Regions from separate parts of the Planococcus rifietoensis genome, predicted to be linked through region 1. Evidence: predicted binding sites of a transcription regulator. Region 1 holds the regulator's gene; the other holds the start of a gene.
The links. The regulator NrdR, encoded in region 1, represses ribonucleotide reductase genes. The targets are predictions, from matches to a motif close to AACACNATATATNGTGTT.
Positions count from the first base shown of each region.

Region 1 (7,889 bases):
TTCGTAGATCGACACTTGCTCATCTTCTGGGATCGCTTCTAGAAGCTCCAGCTTGTATGGATCGTTGATCGCTTCAAAGCGTTGCTGCGCTTCGTTTCTCGATACTTCCACGCGGACGATGTCTAAGTTTTCATTGATGATTTTCTTCATTTCTTTTTCGATGACCGGCAGATCTTCAGCTGTAATCGCCGACTCTGTATCGATATCATAGTAGAAGCCGTTTTCGATGACCGGCCCCACCCCAAGCTTGGCATCCGGATACAGGCGCTTGACTGCTTGAGCCATCAAATGCGCTGAGCTGTGGCGTAGTACTTCCAATGCTTCTTCGGATTCCGGCGTGATGATCGCGATCTCGCCATCCGCTTCAAGAGGTGCTTTCAAATCGACCAAGTTGCCGGAAAGCTTGCCTGCCACCGCTTTTTTGCGAAGGCCCGGGCTGATGGACTGAGCGATTTCCTCTGTAGATGTTCCTTTGGCGAACTCTTTTACTGCGCCGTCCGGGAATGTTAATTGAATCATGTCTGCCATATGAATCTCTCCTTTGAATGATATCGGGTGAATCGCGAACCACAGGGTCTGGTTCAGCTCTTCAGGGTTTTTTGTGTCTAGCTTCAGCTGACTGCCTCTCGGGTCGTAAGCCAGTCAGAGGGCCACAGGATGTGGGTCAGCTAAGCGTTGCGACAGGACGTCGCGTTCTTAGCTTAGCTTCCTCCGCTAGGCAGCTTCAGCTTTTCTTGATGTCTAGCTTCAGCGCCTAGCTCCTCGGGGTCTTAAGTCACCCTGGCTGTGCGGCAGAAAGCGCCGCTTCGCCAGTGTGCCTTAAGCCTGTCGGAGCTGAACAGGCGATTCAGCTTTTCTTTTTTTCCACACAAAAAGCCCCATCCCAAAAGGGACGAAGCTCTGTTCGTGGTTCCACCCTTCTTCTCTTCCGCACAATCTTTACGCACGGAACGAAGCTCTGCATCGGCTAACGGGCCGGTACCGTCGCCTGCTACTGGAGTTCGCAGGCGCTGCTCAAAGGGGGTAAACAAAAACGCTGTGCCGGGAAGCTTTCAGCCGTGTCTTCCCTCTCTGTGTGCCATGCGTGATCGCTCATGTCCTTGTCATTGCATGTAAATCATTATTGATGATTCTTACTATACGATGAAAAAAATCAAAAGGCAATAGTTTCTCTTACTTGTTGCGGCGGTTTTCGCCTTCAAGTTTGACTGGGACGGTCAATGCCTGAATCCGTTCCATGATGCGCGCTGCTTTTAAGTCTTCTTTTTCGCCGCGCTGTGAATAAGTCAAATGGTGCGCAAGTTCGGAGTAGCTAAAGTTCGAACTCATGAAGGTCGGCAATTTCTCCGCCATCCGGTAATGAAGGATCGTACCGAGCACTTCATCGCGTGTCCAGCTCGACATCGCTTCAGCTCCGATATCATCGAGCATGAGCACATCGGCTTTTTTGACGTATTCTATTTTTTCCTGCAGCGTATGGTCACCAATCGCTTGTTTCATTTCGCGCATGAATTCCGGTACGAACACAAGAACCGTTTTCACATTGATCTCCGCGAGTTCATTCGCGACCGCGCTCAACAAATAGGATTTGCCAGTTCCGAACTTGCCGTATAAATACAAGCCTTTTTCCGGAAGCGAATCCGGGCCTGTCGCTTTCTCTAGAAAATCATCAACTGCGCGGAAAGCTGGCAGCCTCCGGTCATCGAGCTCGAAGTTTTCGATTCTCGCCGCCATCACTTCTTTTGGCATATACATGCTGTGGATCAAGGAAGAAGCATGGCGTTTATTATCTTCAGCGGTTTTCAACCGGCATTTAGTGTACGAGATGCCGATATTGCCCCGCTCCAATACAAGATTCGGTTCGAATCCTTTCAGATGATTGATGCAGCCACCGAGGTTCGGGCATTTATTGCAGTCATGCGATTGGTCGATATATTCGTATAGCTTGCCCATGCCTTTATCCACTGTCGGCCCGTCGATTTCCTCTTCGTGTTCTTTAAGGAATTTTAGGACGCCGGGATGTTCCATTACTTCTTTCTTCATTGCATCATAGCGCTCGGAAAATGAGGGCGCATTGACCACTCGCTTCATCGTTTCACGAATCGGTTCCATCTAATCACCCTTTCTTTTCTTCAACGCAAGCTTCGCAAGCAATTTCTGTTTTTCCTGTTCGAGCTGTTCACTTGAAGCTCCTTGTCCAGGTGTTTCCACTTCGTCTTTCTTATTGAACCATTCAGGCAACTTTTCTTCGCGGATCGGCTTGCGTCCGGAAGATGCTGCGCGTTTCGGTGCGGCGCTTGATTCATTTTTCCATTTCATATACTGCGTATGTTCGATGCGTGCAAATTCCATTGCCTGCTTGGCTGTCGTGACATTTTTTCTCAGCCAATGCGATGCTATTTTTTCTACATACGCTTTTGTTAGTTTCATATCGGTGCGCAATAAAACATATTGAAGCAATACGTTGACGACAGCCGGTTCCATGCCATGCTGCGTCACCAATTGATTCGCCAACTGTACGTCAGCCGGCAGTGGTTCTTTGCCGTCTGCGATATCGCGCAGCACTTGAAGCGGCGATGCCGACTCCAAATATGCGATCAATTCGTCTTCTTTATTTGCAGGCGCTTGTTGTGCATCTGGTTGCGGCGTTTTCGGTTCTGCCGTTTTGACAGGCTCGAGTTTAGGCGCAGTCGTCGTGACGGTCATTTTATAATAATCGGAAGCTGCTTTGCGCAATCCTTCTTCATCTATCCGGTAATCATCTTCGATCGCCAGCAATACGACTTTTTGCATTTCAAGCGGGCCGAAACCGTAGAGGAACGACAGCTTTACGATAAAGTTGCGGATGGACGGGGTCAATACGCGCTTTGGCACGAGTTGTTCAGACAGGCCTTGGCGCAGCAACGCAAAATCAAAGTCTTGATCTATTTCATATTCCCCGTCCGTCCGTGATTCAAGCTCTTTTTCGTCTGCCGGATAACCCGACTTCGCGTGTACCGGCTGGAAGATATCTGTGAAAGTCCTGGAGACTTCTGCATATCCTTCAGCAAGCGGCGCCTGGATGACAAAACGATCGCGGACACGGCGATACGACGATTCACCAATTTTACTGAACAGGAACATCGACAATAGCGGGTCGGCAAAAAAGGTTTTCGGATCGAGCGGCGGGCACAGTTCGTATACGAACGAACGGTTTTCCCCGTCTTTTCGAAAAGTCTTCAATAAACCGATTGCTTCGAGTTGAATGCGGGATTCGAAAATCGCTTTGACCGGTTTTCCGAGCGTGTTCATCAATGTATAATGCGTCGAATCCTCAGACCGCATTTCGCCATCTGCCCAAAGTGTCAAGTAGAGGGAAATGGCATCTGACCCGACCATCGGCTGATAAAGGAGCGTCAGCAACTGGCGGTCGTAATTGGAAAATGGATATGGCATGCGGATCCGGTACAAGTCGGCGGGCTGAAGTTCTTTGTACATTGTCATGTGGTCACCGCCTTATTTGCTGTCCTTGTCACCGGGATTGCGGTCAAGCAGATCTTTCAGTTCATCGATAAAGACCGTAATGTCTTTGAACTGGCGATAGACCGAAGCAAAGCGGACATAGGCCACTTCATCGATATCCGCCAACCGGTTCATGACCAATTCACCGACTTCTTCCGATTTCACTTCAGGATTGCCGCTCCGGCGCAATTCTTTTTCGATATCGAAAACAACTGCTTCAAGCATATCAAGTGACACTGGCCGTTTTTCACACGCGCGGATCAAGCCGCGCAACACTTTCTCGCGGCTGAATTCTTCACGGGAACCATCTTTTTTCACGACGATCAGCGGCATCTCTTCTACTTTTTCGAATGTGGTGAACCGGTAACCGCATGCTTCACATTCACGACGCCTGCGGATTGATTTCATTTCATCTATTGGCCGCGAATCTACAACGCGGGTGCCGTTATGCTGGCAAGCTGGACATTTCATGGTAGACATCTCCCCGAAAATTCTCTATCTGGTAGTAACAGTATAACAAAAAAATTCCCCATACATTAGAAAAAGCAGAGGATTTTCTCCTCTGCTTGTGTTTTGCGTTATTAGCGGTCAGTTACACCGTTAGTGATACTTTTGTCGCTCCGGCGCCGACTGGTCCCATGCCGCGTGGCAATTCAGTTACTTCGCTTTGCTTTGAATCCAAAGCTTGTGCAATGTAATCTGCTGCAATTGTTGGATCAAGATCTCCGCAAGTGTACACATCGACACTCGCGTACCCGTGTTCCGGGAAGCTGTGGATAGTCAGGTGTGATTCCGAAATGATGACTACGCCGCTAACACCCTGTGGTGCAAATTTATGAAAAGCGACTTCGCGGATTTCCGCACCTGATTTGAGTGCTGCATCAACAAAAGTCTTTTCGATATAGTCCATATCGTTTAATTTGTCAAAATCACACTGCCAAAGTTCTGCGATTACGTGACGTCCCATAGTTTCCATGGTTCGTTTCCCCCTTTGATAACATTTTGGTTTTGCGCAAAATATTCAAAGTTGACTACCACGGGGGAAAGTTAGTCCAGAGAGGTCCTAACCCTTTAAGCAGTCATAAGAATAATAATATACGCTCCTAATTCCTTGCTCTACATAATAAATAGAATTGAGAAGTGGCAGCCGTTTTTGGCTACGATTCATAGTATATGATGAATGTTTTCGAAATGCAATAAATAAATGCTCCAACGGACATTTTTTTTAATACAACAACAAAAAAGATTCCGCTATTCTAATAAGAAGAAAAGCGGAATCTTTTTGCATTATTTTGAAGCGACAGCCATAGAATTGGCTACCTTTTTCATTAAGTCGACAACGCGGGCCGAGTAGCCCCATTCGTTATCGTACCAAGCGAGCACTTTCACTTTGCGGTCGCCCATGACAATGGTAGTCAAGCCGTCAACGATTGCAGAACTCGGGTTCGTATTGAAGTCGATCGACACAAGTGGCTCCATCGTCAAATCGAGGATGCCCGCTAGCGCCCCTTCTGATGCTTCCGTGAAGGCACGGTTGACGTCTTCTACCGTCACGTCCTGTTGGACATCGACGACAAGGTCGACAAGCGACACATTCGGCGTCGGGACACGAAGCGCCAAACCATGCACTTTCCCTTCCAGTTCAGGAAGAACCAAGGACAAAGCTTTTGCAGCTCCTGTCGAAGTCGGGATAATCGACTGTCCACAAGCGCGTGCGCGGCGAAGATCCTTATGCGGGTTGTCCAAGTTCTTTTGGTCATTGGTGTACGCATGGACAGTTGTCATCAATCCGTTTTCGATGCCGAATGCATCATTCAGCACTTTAGCGACAGGCGCCAGGCAATTCGTCGTGCAGCTGGCATTTGAGATGATGTGGTGTTTTTCGACATCCAATTTGTCATCATTGACGCCCATCACAATGGTGATGTCTTCGTTTTTTCCAGGAGCAGTCAAGATGACTTTCTTTGCTCCCGCATCCAAATGAAGCGCAGCTTTTTCACGCGAGTTGAACTTGCCCGTCGCTTCGATGACGATATCGACGCCCAATTCGCCCCATGGGAGTTCCAATGGGTCGCGCTCGTTAACCAATTGAATACGCTTTCCGTTTACAACCAACGCATTTTCTTCCGCTTTCACTTCACCGGAGAAGGTACCGTGATTTGTGTCATACTTAATCAAGTGAGCAAGTGTTTCTGCCGGATAACCGGCGTTGACCGCCGAAATTGTCACGTCATCCATCAAAACTGCTTGTCTGAAAACCATACGGCCGATGCGGCCAAACCCGTTAATTGCAATCGAAACTGTCATGTATTTGTCCCCCAATTAAATAAGTCATACTCATATTTTCAATTCGATATATAGTATAACACATTATTCGGTTTAGAGAACCTGAAAACGAAAGAAAGCGCATACTTTTTTACGGATGTGTCTGCCAATTGGCTAATATGCGCATTAATTGGTGCTTGGTGTGTTCAAGAGAACCGTTGTTATCGAGCACTTCGTCGGCTCCTTGTTCTTTGACGCTGATCGGCAGCTGTGACGCAATACGCGCTTTTGCCTGTTGTTCGGCCAATCCATTGCGCTCCATGAGCCGTTTTAATTGCTCCTGCTCCGACACGCTAACGACTAGGATCTTGTCGACCATGTGTTGGAGTTTGCTTTCGAATAACAGTGGAATGTCCATGATAACGGTTTCATATCCATCATCCAAAAATGCTTGGCGCTGCCTAAGCATTTCCCGGCGTATTGCCGGGTGGATGATGTCATTCAATTTTTTTCTGCTCGCCGGGTCGTTGAAGATGATTGATCCGACTTTTTCGCGGTCCATCGACCCGTCAGCGCGTATCACTTCCGCGCCAAAAGCTTGCTTGATGCTATTCAATGTTTCCGTTCCCGGCTCGACAACTTGTCTGGCGACCAGATCTGCGTCAACGACCGGATAACCCAGTTCCTTGAGCATTTGCGAGACGGTGCTTTTGCCGCTCGCGATGCTGCCGGTCAATCCGATGATCATGTAGTTTCCTCATTTCTGGCAAGACGGGCAGTAAACAGACGCCCGGCTCGCGATTTTCACTGTTTTAGTTTCCGTTCCACAAACCGTGCACGTCTTCTTGCCGTACATGCCAAAACGATTCTGCATGCTACCTGATTCCCCGTTGATATTGCGGTAATCGGAAATCGTGCTGCCGCCTGCTTCGATGCTCTCGAGCAAAATAGCGGCAATAGCCTGGAACAATTCAATTTTGCGTTTGCGGCTGATGCGGCTTGCTGCGCGTTTGGGATGGATCTTCATGCGGAACAGCGCTTCAGTGGCATATATATTGCCGCATCCCGAAATGACGGTGCCGTCCATAATGACTTCCTTGATCGGTTTGTTGCGGAATTTCGGGCTTTCCGATTGCTGCAAAAACCATTCCAGGGCTTCGTCGGCAAAAGGCTCCGGCGCCATCAATAAAAGCGGCGGAAAATCCGCTTCAGTCCCAAGCACTCGCATTTCCCCGAAACGGCGGATATCTGAGAACGCCAATAAGTTGCCATCATCGAGCGTCAGCACCACATGGACGTGGCGCCTGAACTTGTCTTCTGGGATCGCCAGCAGGCTATCGACAAAAAACCATGCACCCGACATGCCCAGATGGTTGACGAGCAGAAATTCCTGCTCGTTTTTCATGGTCATGTAAATATATTTGCTGCGCCGTTCGACAGCGAGAATTTGGGCACCAGTGAGGCGCTCTTGAAAGTCATCCGCTTCGATGCGCTTCAAGATCGCTTCTTTGCCCGATTGTTTTGATTTTCGGATCGTATCGGACACATCGACCGAGACGATGCGTTTGCCGATCGACACGGGGCGGATTTGCCGGACCACCCCTTCTACTTCCGGAAGTTCCGGCATCGCACATTCCTCCTTACTTTGTATCGTACCAAGTATCGCCTGATGCGATATCGACTTTCAATGGCACATTGAGTTTCACGGCCGACTCCATCACTTCAGGAACCAATTCCATGAGTTTTTCTAGTTCTTCGGCAGGCGCTTCAAAGATCAGTTCATCATGCACTTGCAAGATCATCTTCGACTGCAGCCCTTCGCGTTCAAGCGCGATATCCATTTCGATCATCGCCTGCTTGATGACATCGGCCGCACTTCCCTGAATCGGCGTATTCATCGCGGTACGTTCCGCAAAACTGCGCAAATTGAAGTTCGAGCTATTGATGTCCGGCAAATAGCGGCGGCGGTTCATCAAGGTCGTGACAAAGCCGTCTTTTTTCGCCTGTTCCACAATGGATGTCATATAGCCTTGTACGCCCGGGAAACTCGCCAAATAGCGTTCGATAAAGTCAGCCGCATCTTTACGGGTGATGTTCAAGTTTTGCGACAAGCCGTAGTCGCT
Region 1 covers NZ_CP013659.2:1,068,320-1,076,208, reverse strand. The annotation lists gene thrS (threonine--tRNA ligase) at 1-528, opposite strand, end outside; gene dnaI (primosomal protein DnaI) at 1,174-2,112, opposite strand; gene AUC31_RS05205 (replication initiation and membrane attachment family protein) at 2,113-3,483, opposite strand; gene nrdR (transcriptional regulator NrdR) at 3,496-3,972, opposite strand; gene speD (adenosylmethionine decarboxylase) at 4,094-4,477, opposite strand; gene AUC31_RS05190 (glyceraldehyde-3-phosphate dehydrogenase) at 4,789-5,808, opposite strand; gene coaE (dephospho-CoA kinase) at 5,918-6,514, opposite strand; gene mutM (bifunctional DNA-formamidopyrimidine glycosylase/DNA-(apurinic or apyrimidinic site) lyase) at 6,524-7,393, opposite strand; gene polA (DNA polymerase I) at 7,407-7,889, opposite strand, start outside.

Region 2 (7,889 bases), 210 kb from region 1:
ATTTAATGATTTCACGAATTTCTTGGATTTTCATATAATACCTACTCCCCTGTTATGTATTTAATTTTAGCTACTCCACCATTTTAGACTTTTTCGAATCATTTTGAAATAGCAAGGCCGACATTTTAAAAAAAGGCCCCTAAAAGAGGCCTTTTCTACTTATTGGGCACGCGAGACGTATGAAGAATCGGTCGTATTGATGATTAGTTTATCCCCTTGGTTGATGAAGAATGGCACTTGGACAGAAAGCCCGGTTGTCAAGATGGCCGGTTTTGATCCGCCGCTTGCCGTGTCTCCCTTGATCCCTGGGTCTGTTTCAGCCACTTCCAAGACAACTGTGTTCGGCAATTCGACGCCCAGCACTTCGCCATGGTATTGAATGACTTGCACGTCCATGTTTTCCTGCAGGAATTTCAGCTCATATGCAATGCTTTTTTCCGGCAATTCGATCTGGTCGTAAGTTTCTGTATCCATGAATGCGTGCATATCGCCATTTGCATACAAATACTGCATTTTGCGGTTGTCGATTTGTGCTTTTGCGACTTTTTCGCCGGCGCGGAATGTCTTTTCATTGACCGCTCCTGTACGCAAATTGCGAAGCTTCGAACGGACGAACGCCGCCCCTTTGCCCGGTTTAACGTGCTGGAATTCCATCACACGCCAAATATCGTTATCCACTTCGATGGTCAATCCTGTTTTAAAATCGTTTACTGAAATCATAATAATAGTTCCTCCGTTTGTTATAAAATGCGAAGCTCTTTAGAAGAATGCGTCAAGCGCTCATTCCCCGTTTCGATTATCAGTATATCATCTTCGATGCGCACTCCGCCAATTCCCGGCAAATAGATGCCCGGTTCGACCGTGACTGCCATTCCGGGTTCAAGGACGGTTTCCGAACGGAACGACAGCCCTGGCCCTTCGTGGACCTCAAGGCCGATGCCGTGGCCGGTTGAATGCCCAAACGCTTCCCCGTAGCCTTTTGACTTGATGTAATCGCGTGCGATGGCATCCGCTTCAATTCCTGTCATGCCCGGTTTGATGTTCTCAAGCGCCAGCACTTGTGAATCCAAGACCACTTGATAAATTTCCTTGAGCTTATCGGACGGTTCGCCGACTGCCACCGTGCGCGTGATGTCCGAGACATAGCCATTGTATAAGGCGCCGAAATCAAGCGTGATCAAGTCGCCTTGTTCGATTTTCTTATCGGAGGCAACGCCATGAGGCAGCGCCGAACGCAAGCCCGATGCGACGATGATGTCGAACGAAGAAGAAGTTGCGCCTTGCGAACGCATGAAGAATTCCAATTCGTTTGAGACTTGCAGTTCTGTCATGCCGGCTTTGATATAAGTGCAAATATGCTCAAACGCATCGTCAGCGATCTTGGCTGCCGCTTTTAGCACTTCTAGTTCTTCTGGCGATTTCACCATGCGCAGCTTTTCAATCAAGCCGCTAACCGGTTCGAGCGTAGCCGACAATTTTTCCTGATACTGCGAATAGGTCGCAAAGGTCATATAATCCTGTTCGAACGCCAAGCGCTCGACTGCCGCTTCCTGTGCAATGCGTGCCACTTCGTCAATCAAGCCTTTTTGCGCTTGGACCACTTTGAATTCTTTGACTTGCTCTCCTGCTTGTTCCGTGTAGCGGAAATCGGTAATGAACCAAGCATCATTCGGCGTGATGAGCGCAAGCCCAGCCGTTCCGGTGAAGCCTGTAATAAAACGAAGATTATACGGATTTGTCACCAGCAAGGAATCCAGTTCCCGCTTTTGCATTTGTTCGCGCAGTTTCATCAATTTCATCAGTTTCATCCTTTCTGTTGTCGAAGCAAGAGCGACTGGAGCCCCAGCCGGTAGACATCTTTGCCGAAGCCGGCGATTTGCCCGATGGCTACCGGCGCGATGTGGGAATGATGGCGGAATTCTTCACGTGCGTGGATATTGGAAATATGTACTTCAACGACCGGTACTTGGACCGATGCGATGGCGTCGCGTATCGCGATGCTCGTATGCGTATAGGCGCCGGCATTCAACACGATGCCCGAAACGGCATCATCATCCGCACCGTGGATCCAATCGATCAGTTCCCCTTCATGATTGGACTGCCGGCAGATCAGCTCAAAGCCTTCACTTTCCGCGAATTCCGCCAGTTCCTGCTCCAGCTCCTGCAATGTAAAACTTCCGTACGCTTGTTTTTCGCGTTTGCCGAGACGGTTTAAATTGGGACCGTTCAACACCAGGACTCTCATGCCCTTGCACCCCTTTCTTGGCTTTCCTTTTCCATTTTAGCATACGATCAATTCGCGGCAAGCCAGAAGACGGGCTTAAGAGCGGACATAAAAAAAGCGGAAGCCTATTATGGGTTCCGCTTTTTCAGGCTGTCGAGAAACTCAGGAAACCGTATTTTCCGAAGCTTATCGCTCGCTTTCCGTGGGCTCGCACCCAAGCCTCCTCAGTCGCTGTGCGCCTTGCGGGGTCTCGGTCGTCTCGCTGGTCCACAGGAGTCGAGCGAACACTTCTCCAAATACTTAGAAAGATCATTGATTATTGAATGTAGAAAAATTGACTCCATTCTAATTCGTAATGGATTAATAGACTTCTTCAACACTCTGAAAAAGCGGAAGCCTATTTTGGCTTCCGCTTTTTGTCACTGGAGGATATGGCTCCGGCTATTTGAAGTTTTTTGTTACAGTCCGCATTTCAATTGGGCTGCACAGTTCGTGCATGTATTGCATCCGCCCATTTCTTCCACTGTCCCTTTACGGCAGACAGGGCAGGTATTGCCTACTTCCGATCCGATCGTAACATTGGTCGAGCGCAAGTCTTGGATCGTGTCGATCAAGACGACCGGACGTTTGCCGGTATCTTCTTCGGTATGGTCTTCTTCGAACGTGTTGTCTTCAGCCTTCAAAGTCAATACTTGCGAATCACGGCTGCCGTCGACGTAGACTGTGCCGCCTTTGGCACCGCCTTTGTAGAGACGCTCATAGACACCTTCAACCTGTTCGACGGTATAGCCTTTTGGCGCGTTGACCGTTTTCGAGATTGAGGAATCGATCCAGCGCTGGATGATGCACTGGACATCGGCATGCGCTTCAGGCGCAAGGTCCATCGACGTGACGAACGCTTCCGGCAAATTGTCTTCGTCTGCATCCGGATTGTTCTTCAAGTATTCACGGACAATGTCCGCTTTTACTTCGATGAATTTCCCAAGGCGCCCGCTGCGGTAGTAGGTAAATGAATAGTACGGTTCGAGTCCTGTCGATACGCCAACCATCGTACCCGTCGAGCCTGTCGGCGCAACCGTCAATAGATGAGAGTTGCGGATCCCTTTGTCGAGCACCGCTTGGCGGATTTCTTCTGGCATCCCTTGCATAAAGCCGGTTTCGGTAAATGCGCGGCGCAAGTTCTCTGTTTCTGCATCTGTTTCGCCGACAAGGAACGGGAAGCTGCCGCGTTCTTCAGCGAGTTCTGTAGATGCTTCGTACGCTGCAACTGCAATCGTTTTGAAAATCTCATCGACTAGCTCGTTGCCTTCCGGGGATCCGTATTCACGGTCCGAATAGATGAGCAAATCGGCAAGGCCCATGACGCCAAGGCCTACACGGCGTTCGCCGAGCGCCTGGATACGGTTGTCTTCCAGGAAATAAGGCGTTGCATCGATGACGTTGTCTTGCATACGGACGCCGACACGCACGGTTTCTTTAAGTGCTTCAAAATCAACTTGCTTCGTTTTCGGATCTGCGAAGCGTGCCAAGTTGACGGCTGCCAAGTTGCATACGGAGTAAGGCGCAAGCGGCTGTTCACCACATGGGTTTGTCGCCACGACTTTTTGGCCGTAGGCAGTGGCATTTGTTTTTTCATTGGCATTATCGATGAAGAAGATGCCGGGCTCTGCGGAATAAGTTGCGCATACATTGATCAAGTTCCATAGTTCGCGTGCTTTGATGACGCGGTATGTGCGGACTTTATGGCCCATTTTTTCCCAATCGCGGACATCGCCAATCTTATGCCATTCTTCGTTATAGACCGCCATTTCTTCTTTTGAATACGATTCAACTGCCGGGAAGCGCAATTCGAAATCTTCGTCTTTTTCGACTGCTTCCATGAAGTCTTTCGTCAAAGTGACGGAAATATTGGCGCCGGTGAGGAATTCTTCGTTATGAACGGAGAATGTGCCGCCGTCGCGCAGTTTCGTTTCTGCATCGCGCATGATTTTTTCGTTGAATCCGCCCATGCCCGGAATGGTCCGGTAGTTGAGCAAGCCTTGGTACATCGCTTCTTCCTGTTCAGTTAAAGGCTTGAATTTCAATTTATCGTTCGCCAGGCGTTTGATCGTTTCGTCTTCGGTGTTTTCGATCAAATAGCGCAAAATACGCGGGTTTTGCATTTTGGAAATGATGAATTCCGCGATATCTGGATGCCAGTCAGCAAGCATGATCATCTGGGCGCCGCGGCGTGAACCACCTTGTTCGACCAGATGCGTCAGTTTCGCGATATCGTCAAGCCATGAAACAGAACCGGATGATTTGCCGTTGACGCCACGAGCGAGTGTATTGCGCGGGCGAAGTGTCGATCCATTCGTCCCGACACCGCCTCCGCGGCTCATGATTTCCATCACTTGCTTGCGGTGGTCTGAGATGCCTTCGCGCGAATCGGCGACAAATGGCATGACGTAGCAGTTGAAATACGTGACGTCGGTGTCAGCGCCTGCCCCGTAAAGCACACGGCCGGCAGGAACGAAATTCAGGTTAACGAGCTGCTCGTAGAATTTCGTGAACCACTCGCTTTGCTTTTCAGGGGTTTTCTCGACTGCAGAAAGCCCAGTGGCATTGCGTTTGGCGATTTGCTCGTAAAATACTTCGAGCGGTTTTTCGATGACATCGATCGGCCGATTAACGATGCCTTGTTCTACTTCTTCAGGGTTGTCGATGGCGCTACGGTAATCTTCTTCGATCCACACACGTGCTTTGTTCGCGTCTTGGTCGATCGAGACGATGTAACCGAGGCCGCGCGCTGGAAATTTCGGGTCTTCTTTGACCGTCAACACGACGAAATCGCCCGGCTTCAACGTGCTTTTGCTCGTATCCTTGAAGGAATAGCGGTCGATCATGACCAGGCGGGATACGCCTTTATGCGTTTTCTTCATGTCTTTCGTTACCGCGTGGACTTGCGGGAAAGCTTCGATGTCTTTGTTCAGGGACTCGACGTTTAATGTATATTCGGATTGTGTGGCGGAAACCATTTGACAAATCCTCCTTTATATTATATGTGGTTAACACTATATATAGTATTATTACATTTCCCATGATACTATATATTGAAACTTACTCGCAATAACATTTTTCTGATGGAAAATTTTCGCGACTGGATAATCGAGCAATGGCAAGGGTTCTGCGTTTTCCCTTTCGTCAAAATGAGACGAAAGACACGTATGTTCGCATTATTCAGCACAAAAATCGATTTAATTTCCTGTGGAGAGCACTTGACAACTGAAAGTCCAGACGCCACGCGCTTTCCGCCCGCTAGCTTCACAGGATTGCCTCTGATTTGCCCAGATTACTGTAACATAGCCATTGAATATCCGTCACCTTATCTCTTATAATGAGTAAGTATAGAAAGGGGCAAGAACAGTGGAATTATTGTATATCACATTGGGTGTCGTCATCGCCATCCTCATTTTTGCGGTCGTCTCCTTCCTCCGCATCCGCAAAGCGGTCACCGATCTGAACCAGGAAGAATTCATCCAAGGCTACCGAAAAGCGCAGCTCATCGATGTCCGGGAACCAAAAGATTTCGCAGCCGGCCATATTCTCGGGGCGCGCAACATCCCGCAATCGCAATTGCGCCAGCGCTACAAGGAAATCCGCGCCGACAAACCGGTCTACCTATATGACCAGAACGGGGCAAGAAGTGGACGCGTCGCGTTGTTCCTGAAGAAAAAAGGCTATGAGCAATTGTTCCAATTGCAAGGCGGCTTCAAAAAATGGACAGGCAAAATCAAATCTAAATAATCAAAAACCCCGGAAGCATTTGCTTCCGGGGTTTTTTAGGTCATTCACTGTCTGTCGGTTTTTGGTAACGAAGCACCGGCTTGCGGGCTGCTTTCGTTTCATCCAGTCGGTTGATGACCGTCGTATGCGGCGCATTTTGGACGATCTCCGGATTTTCTTCCACTTCACGGGCAATCTGGATCATTGCATCGATAAAGTCATCCAATGTTTCTTTCGATTCTGTTTCCGTCGGCTCGATCATCATGCCTTCTTCCACATTGAGCGGGAAGTAAATTGTCGGCGGATGGTAACCAAAGTCAAGCAGGCGTTTTGCCATGTCAAGCGTTCTGACACCAAGCTTCTTCTGGCGTCGGCCGCTCAAGACAAATTCATGCTTGCAGTGGCGGTCGTACGGCAAATCGAAATGTGGCGAGAGCCTTCTCATCATGTAGTTGGCATTCAAGACGGCGTATTCGGTTACTTTTTTCAAACCGTCCGGCCCCATTGTACGGATATACGTATAGGCGCGCACATTGATGCCGAAGTTGCCATAGAACGGCTTGACGCGTCCGATAGATTCCGGGCGGTCGTAATCAAATGTAAAGCCTTCATCGGTCTTGATGAGGATCGGCTTCGGCAAATACGGAATCAGGTCAGCTTGAACGCCGACCGGGCCAGATCCTGGGCCCCCGCCGCCGTGCGGGCCTGTGAAGGTTTTGTGCAAGTTTAAATGGACAACGTCAAAGCCCATGTCGCCAGGGCGTGCTTTTGACATGACGGCGTTCAAATTCGCTCCGTCGTAGTACAGCTTGCCGCCGACTTTGTGGATGATCGAAGCCATTTCAAGGATATCTTCTTCAAAAAGGCCGAGCGTGTTCGGATTTGTCAGCATGAGAGCCGCTGTGTCGTCGCCGACCACGCGCTTCAAGTCTTCCAGGTCGACAAGGCCGTGCTCGTTCGATTTAACAGTCACTGTCTCGAATCCAGCAACTGTCGCAGAAGCTGGGTTCGTTCCGTGGGCAGAATCCGGCACGATGACTTTCGTGCGGTTAAAATCACCGTTCGCTTCGTGGAAAGCGCGGATCATCATGAGGCCTGTCCATTCGCCGTGGGCACCCGCGGCCGGCTGAAGCGTCACTTCATCCATGCCGGTAATTTCCTTCAAATGTTCCTGAAGGTCATACATCAATTCCATCGCACCTTGAACAGTCGATTCTTCCTGCAGCGGGTGGATGTTCGCGAATCCGGAGTAACGGGCAACGGATTCATTGATTTTCGGATTATATTTCATCGTGCACGAGCCAAGCGGATAGAATCCGGAATCGACACCGTGGTTGCGTTTTGATAGCGCCGTGTAATGACGCATGATGTCGAGTTCCGAGACTTCCGGCAATTCGGCAAATTCTTCGCGAACTAGCTCTTGGCCGAGCAATTCAGTCAAATCCACTACCGGCACATCAAGTTCCGGCAAGCTGTAGCCGACACGGCCTTGTTTGGTCATTTCAAAAATGAGTGGCTGGTTGTCTTTATGCATGGGAAGCCTCCGTTTCTCGCACGAATGCATCTATTTCTTGTACAAACGCGTCGATTTCTTCTTTAGAACGCTGCTCAGTGACCGCAATCAACATATGCCCTTGCAACTCGTCATAGCTCAAGCCGAGATCGTAGCCGCCGATCATGTCTTTCTCAAACAAAGCGGCATTCAACTCCTTGACCGATGAGCCGACTTTGACGGCAATTTCATTGAAATGGGCGCCATCGAATGCGATCTCGAAACCGGATTTCTTCAGCTGCTGCTTCATATAATGCGTTTTGGTGATATTTTGCACCGCAATTTCCTTCGCGCCTTCTTTGCCGAGCGCCGTCATGGCAACAGACGCTGCCAAAGCATTCAAGGCTT
Region 2 covers NZ_CP013659.2:1,273,725-1,281,613, reverse strand. The annotation lists gene accB (acetyl-CoA carboxylase biotin carboxyl carrier protein) at 1-34, opposite strand, end outside; gene efp (elongation factor P) at 160-720, opposite strand; gene AUC31_RS06225 (M24 family metallopeptidase) at 741-1,799, opposite strand; gene aroQ (type II 3-dehydroquinate dehydratase) at 1,805-2,245, opposite strand; gene AUC31_RS06215 (vitamin B12-dependent ribonucleotide reductase) at 2,683-5,241, opposite strand; gene AUC31_RS06210 (rhodanese-like domain-containing protein) at 5,630-6,010, shown strand; gene gcvPB (aminomethyl-transferring glycine dehydrogenase subunit GcvPB) at 6,051-7,523, opposite strand; gene gcvPA (aminomethyl-transferring glycine dehydrogenase subunit GcvPA) at 7,516-7,889, opposite strand, start outside.
Region 2: AUC31_RS06215 (vitamin B12-dependent ribonucleotide reductase) is a predicted target of NrdR. The motif match lies at 5,274-5,291, and genes of this name have one in related genera.